2 regions of the Methylobacterium sp. Leaf89 genome follow, and region 1 is predicted to be linked to the other one. Evidence: predicted binding sites of a transcription regulator. Region 1 holds the regulator's gene; the other holds the start of a gene.

The links. Region 1 encodes HrcA, which represses chaperone genes, less so after heat shock. Its sites were predicted from a motif close to GTTAGCACTCNCNNNNNGNGAGTGCTAAC; they were not measured.
Region 2: the regulator HrcA is predicted to act here: its motif matches at 1,579-1,607, upstream of groES (co-chaperone GroES).

What each region holds. Positions count from the first base shown of each region.
Region 1 is NZ_LMML01000026.1:110,114-113,520, forward strand. Features, by position in the region: gene rdgB (RdgB/HAM1 family non-canonical purine NTP pyrophosphatase) at 1-609, opposite strand, end outside; gene rph (ribonuclease PH) at 606-1,334, opposite strand; gene hrcA (heat-inducible transcriptional repressor HrcA) at 1,599-2,654, shown strand; gene ASF18_RS09960 (DUF1236 domain-containing protein) at 2,717-3,407, opposite strand, start outside.
Region 2 is NZ_LMML01000029.1:188,795-192,201, forward strand. Features, by position in the region: gene groL (chaperonin GroEL) at 1-1,137, opposite strand, end outside; gene groES (co-chaperone GroES) at 1,223-1,510, opposite strand; gene ASF18_RS16310 (magnesium transporter CorA family protein) at 1,724-2,734, shown strand; gene ASF18_RS16315 (lipopolysaccharide biosynthesis protein) at 2,823-3,407, shown strand, end outside.

The sequences.
Region 1 (3,407 bases):
GGCCAGGAGCACGAAGGCGCGGGCGCGATGCGACAGGGCGTTGCCGGTCTGCCAGTCGACGCCGTGCTTCTCCGCGGAGGAGATCTCCCCGAAGGTGCGGTGGTCGCCGTCGGGCTGGAACATCGGGTCGTAGCCGAACCCGCTCGCGCCGCGCGGCGGCACGAGTTCGCCGAAGACCCGGCCCTCGAAGGTCTCGGTGTGGCCGTCCGGCCAGGCGATCACCAGGGCGGAGACGAAGTGCGCCCGCCGGGTGGTGGCGCCGCGCTTGTCGAGTTCCGCGGCGATACGGGCCATGGCGCCGGTGAAATCCTTGGACGGCCCGGCCCAGCGGGCCGAGAACAGCCCGGGTGCCCCGTCGAGGGCGTTGACGCAGAGGCCGGAATCGTCGGCGAAGGCCGGCAGGCCCGAGGCCGTCGCGGCGGCGTGCGCCTTGATGGCCGCGTTCTCGGCGAACATCGTCCCGGTCTCGTCCGGCTCGGGCAGGCCGAGTTCGCCGGCCGAGACCGCGTCGACGCCGAACGGCGCCAGCAACTCGCGCATTTCGACGAGCTTGCCGGCATTGTGGGTCGCGATGACGACGCGACCCGTGAGGATGCGGTGCTCGCTCATGCGGAGACTCCCTGCGCCACGGCCTGCTTCTGGAGGGCGACGAGGGACTGGATGCCGCTTTTGGCGAGGCGCATCAGCTCGAACAGCTCCTCCTCCGAGAACGGCTTGCCCTCGGCGGTACCCTGGACCTCGACGAGGCCCCCGGTGCCCGTGATGACGAAGTTGGCGTCGGTCTCGGCCACGGAATCCTCCAAATAGTCGAGGTCGAGGACGGGCTTGCCCTTGTAGATGCCGCAGGAGACCGCCGCCACATGGTCGCGCAGGGGGTCGACCGAGATGATCGAGCGGCCGCGCATCCAGGTGAAGCACTCGTGCAGGGCGACCCAGGCGCCGGTGATCGCCGCGGTGCGGGTGCCGCCATCGGCCTGGATCACGTCGCAATCGACGGTGATCTGGCGCTCGCCGATCGCCGGCAGGTTGGTCACGGCGCGCAGGGAGCGGCCGATCAGGCGCTGGATCTCCTGGGTGCGTCCGGAGGGCTTGCCGGCCGTCACCTCGCGCCGGGTGCGCGCGTGAGTGGCGCGCGGCAGCATGGCGTATTCCGCGGTGACCCAGCCCTTGCCGGAGCCGCGCAGCCAGCCAGGGCCGCGCTCTTCCAAGGTGGCCGTGCACAGCACCTTGGTGTCGCCGAAGCTGACGAGGCATGAGCCTTCGGCGTGGCGGGAGACGGCGCGCTCCAGGGTGACCATGCGCAGTTCGTCGTTCGCGCGCTTCGAGGGCCGCATGCCGATCTCCTTACCGGTGTCGATGGAGTGCGGCTTTACGGTTCCGGCCCCCGCCCGGCAAGCGAGGTCGGGCGGATTGCCGGCGCCGCCGGTGAGCCCGAGGTGCGGAACGCCTTCCGCGGCCAAGCGGTTTCTCGTATTCTCCATGCGTCCGCCAGGGGCGACGGTGGACGGCATTGTGTAAAGCACGGGAGACCGTCACACTCTCCGCCTCAGGAATGGAATGTGACCGAGCCCGCCCGCCCCTTCTCCACATCGCAGCAGATGCAGGTTCTCAGCGCGCTGAACGAACGCTCGCGTGAAATCTTCCGGCAGATCGTCGAGAGCTATCTGACGACCGGCGAGCCGGTCGGCTCGCGTAACCTCGCGCGCATCCTGCCCATGGCCCTGTCGCCGGCCTCGATCCGGAACGTCATGGCGGATCTCGAGCATTCCGGGCTGATCTTCGCACCCCACGCCTCGGCCGGCCGTCTGCCGACGGAGCAGGGCCTGCGCTTCTTCGTCGATGCGATGCTGGAGCTCGGCGATGTCGGGCGTGAGGAGCAGGAGCGGATCGAGGCGCAGATGCGCGCGGCCGCCTCGGGCCATACCTTCGATTCCGCCCTGGCCGAGGCCTCGATGCTGCTCTCAGGGATCTCCCGCGGGGCCGGCGTGGTGCTCACCACCAAGACCAACGTCCACCTGAAGCATATCGAGTTCGTCCGCCTCGACCCGACCCGGGCGCTGGTCGTCCTGGTCTCCGACGACGGCTCGGTGGAGAACCGCCTTCTCGACCTGCCGGCGGGCCTGCCGGCGGGGGCTCTCCAGGAGGCCTCGAACTACCTGAACGCCCGGCTCCAGGGCCGGACCCTGGGGACGCTCCGCGCCGAGATCGAGTCGGGCCGGCAAGCGATGAAGCGCGAACTCGACGTGATCACCGAGCGCCTCGTGGATGCCGGCCTCGCCGTCAGCGTCGGCCCCTCGGATGCCCGGCAGCTCATCGTGCGCGGTCAGGCCAATCTCCTGGACGACCTGCGGGCCGCCGAGGATCTCGACCGCATCCGCCTGCTGTTCAACGACCTCGAGACCCAGAAGGACGTTATCGAACTTCTGTCCCGGGCCGAGGGCGGCGAGGGCGTGCGCATCTTCATCGGCTCGGAGAACAAGCTCTTCTCGCTCTCCGGCTCGTCGATGATCGCGGCTCCATTCCGCGACGGGTCGCAGAAGATCGTCGGCGTGGTGGGGGTCATCGGCCCGACGCGCCTGAACTATGCCCGCATCGTGCCGATGGTCGACTACACCGCACGGGTGGTCTCCGGCCTCCTCGACCGCAAGCGCTGAGCGGAAAACGCGAAGGGGCGGAGCCTGAAGCCCCGCCCCCGACGCGGTTCCGATCGCTCGGGTCAGCCGCGGATCACGTCGACGATCTCGTAGGTGTCGGGATCGACGATGACGATGTCGTCGTCCACCAGCACGTAGCGGTAATCCTCGTATTCCGGCGCGATCCGGACGATGTCCGGCGGCAGGTCGTAGAGGGTGTAGCTGCGGGCGATGGCCGTGCCGACGGTGAGCGCGAAGGCGCCGGCGGCGAGGCGTGGGATGCCCCGGCGGAACACGCTCTGGCGGAACTCGGTGCGCTGCGGCGCCCCCAGGCGGCCATAGGCGCCGCGGACGGCGCCGCGATCGCCGCGACCACCCCGGCCCTCGCGCTCGACGCGGCCGTCGCGACCGCCGCGCTCATCGCGGTCGGCCCGTCCACCGCGCTCCTCGCGGCCATCGCGATCAGCCTTGCCGCCCCGATCGCCCTTGCCGTCGCGGTCCGCCTTGCCGTCGCGATCTCCCTTGCCGTCCCGGTCGCCCCGGCCGTCTCGTGCCGCGGCGCCACCGTCTTCGCGGCCACCGCGCTCTCCGGTCGCCTGACCCGGACGACCGTCCTGCCGCCCTGCGCCACCCTCGGCGCCACGGCCACCGGCCTCGCCGCGCTGGGCACCACCGGCCGGACCGGCCCCGGTCTCCGCACCGCCGGCGCCGCCGCGCATGCCCGCGCCGCCAGCCGCACCGCCGGCTTCGCCACCCCGCATGCCGGCGCCACCG
Region 2 (3,407 bases), on a different contig from region 1:
GATGACCGCGACGCCGCCGGCGAGCTTGGCCAGACGCTCCTGGAGCTTCTCACGGTCGTAGTCCGAGGTGGTCTCCTCGATCTGCGCCTTGATCTGGCCGACGCGCGCTTCGATATCCGCCTTCTCGCCGAGACCGTCGATGATCGTGGTGGTCTCCTTCTCGATGCGGATGCGCTTGGCGCGGCCGAGCATCGGGAGGGTGACGTTCTCGAGCTTGATGCCGAGATCCTCGGCGATCATCTGACCCTGGGTCAGGATAGCGATGTCCTCGAGCATGGCCTTGCGGCGATCGCCGAAGCCCGGAGCCTTGACGGCCGCGACCTTCAGGCCGCCGCGCAGCTTGTTGACCACGAGCGTAGCGAGCGCCTCGCCCTCGATGTCCTCGGCGATGATGACGAGCGGCTTGCCGGTCTGCACCACGGCCTCGAGAACCGGCAGCATTGCCTGAAGCGAAGACAGCTTCTTCTCGTGGATGAGGATGTAGGGGTCCTCGAGCTCGGCGACCATCTTCTCCGCATTCGTGATGAAGTACGGGGAGAGGTAGCCGCGGTCGAACTGCATACCCTCGACGACGTCGAGTTCGGTCTCGGCCGTCTTGGCCTCCTCGACGGTGATGACACCCTCGTTGCCGACCTTCTGCATGGCGTGGGCGATCATCTCGCCGATTTCCTTGTCGCCGTTGGCCGAGATGGTGCCGACCTGGGCAACTTCCTCGGACGAGGCGACCTTCTTGGCGCGGCTCGTGATGTCCTTCACGGCGGCGGTGGTAGCGAGGTCGATGCCGCGCTTCAGGTCCATCGGGTTCATGCCGGCGGCGACGTACTTGGCGCCTTCGCGGACGATGGCCTGCGCCAGAACGGTGGCCGTGGTGGTGCCGTCACCCGCGATGTCGTTGGTCTTCGAGGCCACTTCGCGCACCATCTGGGCGCCCATGTTCTCGAACTTGTCCGCGAGCTCGATCTCCTTGGCGACGGTGACGCCGTCCTTGGTGATGCGCGGGGCGCCGAAGGACTTCTCGATGACGACGTTGCGGCCCTTGGGGCCGAGCGTGACCTTCACCGCGTCGGCGAGGATGTCGACGCCACGGAGCATCTTCTCGCGGGCGTCGGAGGCGAAGCGGACTTCTTTCGCTGCCATGTCAGATCCTTGTCAGTGATGGGCCCCGAGGCGCCGGACGGCACCCTCGAAGGGCTCGTGAACGGGAGGAGAACCGAAACCCGACTTAGGCGACGACGCCCATGATGTCGGATTCCTTCATGATCAGGAGGTCCTGACCGTCGATCTTGACCTCGGTGCCGGACCACTTGCCGAACAGGACGCGGTCGCCGGCCTTGACGTCGAGCGGGTTCACCCGGCCGGCCTCATCGCGGGCGCCGGGACCGACGGCGACGATCTCGCCCTCTTGCGGCTTCTCCTTGGCGGTATCCGGGATGATGATGCCGCCCTTGGTCTTCTCTTCGCCTTCGATGCGGCGGACGACGACACGGTCGTGCAGCGGACGGAACTTCATGAGCTGCCCTCTTGCTTCAAATTCGTGGATGGCGTTGATGCGGCGCGGCAGCGCGCTCAACCCAGGCCGTTAGCACTCGCCTTGGGTGAGTGCTAACGATGGCGTCGAGTTAGGCGCGGAAGCCGTTCGAGTCAAGACTGTCGCAGGCTCCGACGACGATCCGGCGACAGGATCATCCCCCGATCCCACGAGCCGCCGGAAAGTCCTTCGCGGATGATCAAGCTTCATGGTCCGCAGGGCGCGGTCGAGCCCGAGGCACAGGCGCCCGCGACAGCCTATCCATCGGAGGTCGTATGGATCGATCTCGATGATCCGAGCGCCGAGGAGGCCGAGCGGGTCGAGGCCTGCACCGGCATCCGGGTCCCTTCGCGCAAGGCCCTTAGCGAGGTGGAGAATTCGAGCCGCCTGAGGCGTTTGAAGACCGGGTTCTCACTCTCAACCCCGATGGTCACCTTCGACAAGCTCGATACGCAGTTGAAGCCCTTGGGCTTCGTGCTGACCCGGGACCGCCTCGTCACCGTGCGCTTCCACGAATTGCGGGCTTTCGCGGAGGTCAAGAAGCGCATCGACACCGGCGATGGGCCGGGCACCACCTCAACCGAGATCTTCCTTCTCCTGATAGAAGAGCTCGTCGACAGCCTCGCCGATTCCCTCGAGGACATGGGCGCCGACCTCGACGAGTTGTCCACGCGGATCTTCGATTTCGACGTCCGCAGCGGTGCGCCTGCCGGGGACACCAAGCTGCGCAACCACACGCCGCGCCGGCGCGACCTGGCGCTGCGCCGTATCCTGCGTGGCATCGGACGCCGCGGGAAGACCCTCGGCAAGATCCGGTCGAGCCTCCTCGGCCTGGAGCGGATCGTGCCCTTCGTGGCCAACGAGTGCGAGCATATCCTCGGCGAGGAACAGGTGCCGCGCTTCGAGGCCGTGCGGCGCGACATTGCCTCCCTCGACGAGTTCGAGATCCGGCTCTCCGAGAACGTTCAGTTCCTTCTCGACGCGACCCTCGGCTTGATCAGCATCGAGCAGAACAACACCTTCCGCGTTCTCACCGTGGCATCGGTGGTCGGCATTCCGCCGACCCTGATCGCCTCGATGTACGGGATGAACTTCAAGCACATGCCCGAACTCGAATGGGCCTACGGCTATCCCTACGGCCTCGTGCTCATCCTCGTAAGCGCCATCATTCCGATCGTATTCTTCCGCATCCGGGGTTGGTTGTAACCGGTTAATGGACTGTCAGGCCTCCTGCGCTAGAGCTGTGCGCGGCGATGCCCCGTCCAGCCGGCCTCCGAGGATGACCCGTCGCGCCATGGCCGTGATCGCTGCCTTCGTCCTCAATGCCGGCCTGAACTTCGTCCTCGGCCTCCTCATCGCCAAGCTGCTGGGACCAGCGGAGTTCGGTCTGTTCGCTCTGGCGACTGCCGGTGCGATCGTGGCCAACACCGTCCTGTTCGAGTGGCTGCGTCTGTCCGCGACACGGTTCTATTCAGCCCGGGTCCGCATCGACGAGCCCTGGATCCGGCAGGGTTTGGACCGGGCCTACATGGCCCTCACGCTCAGTCTCTTCGTGGCGGCCTTGATCTGCGCGGGACTGGGTTTCACGCTCGAGCCCAACGCGGGAAGCCGCCTGGCGATCACAGCGGGCGCCGCGGTCGCCGCCTTGGGCATCGGCGTGTTCGATTATCACGCAGCGCTCGCCCGGGCGCGCTTCGACGGCCGTCTGTACTTCAATCTCGTCGCGGTGAAGAACGGCCTCGCCTTCGTGCTGATGGCGGGTGCCGCCTGGTTCTTCCCCCAACCCGTCTGGGTTCTGACGGCGGCCGGGATCAGCCAAGCCTTCGCGATCCTGCTGCTGTATCGACCGCTGCGTGATCCGATCGTTCCACGCGTACGG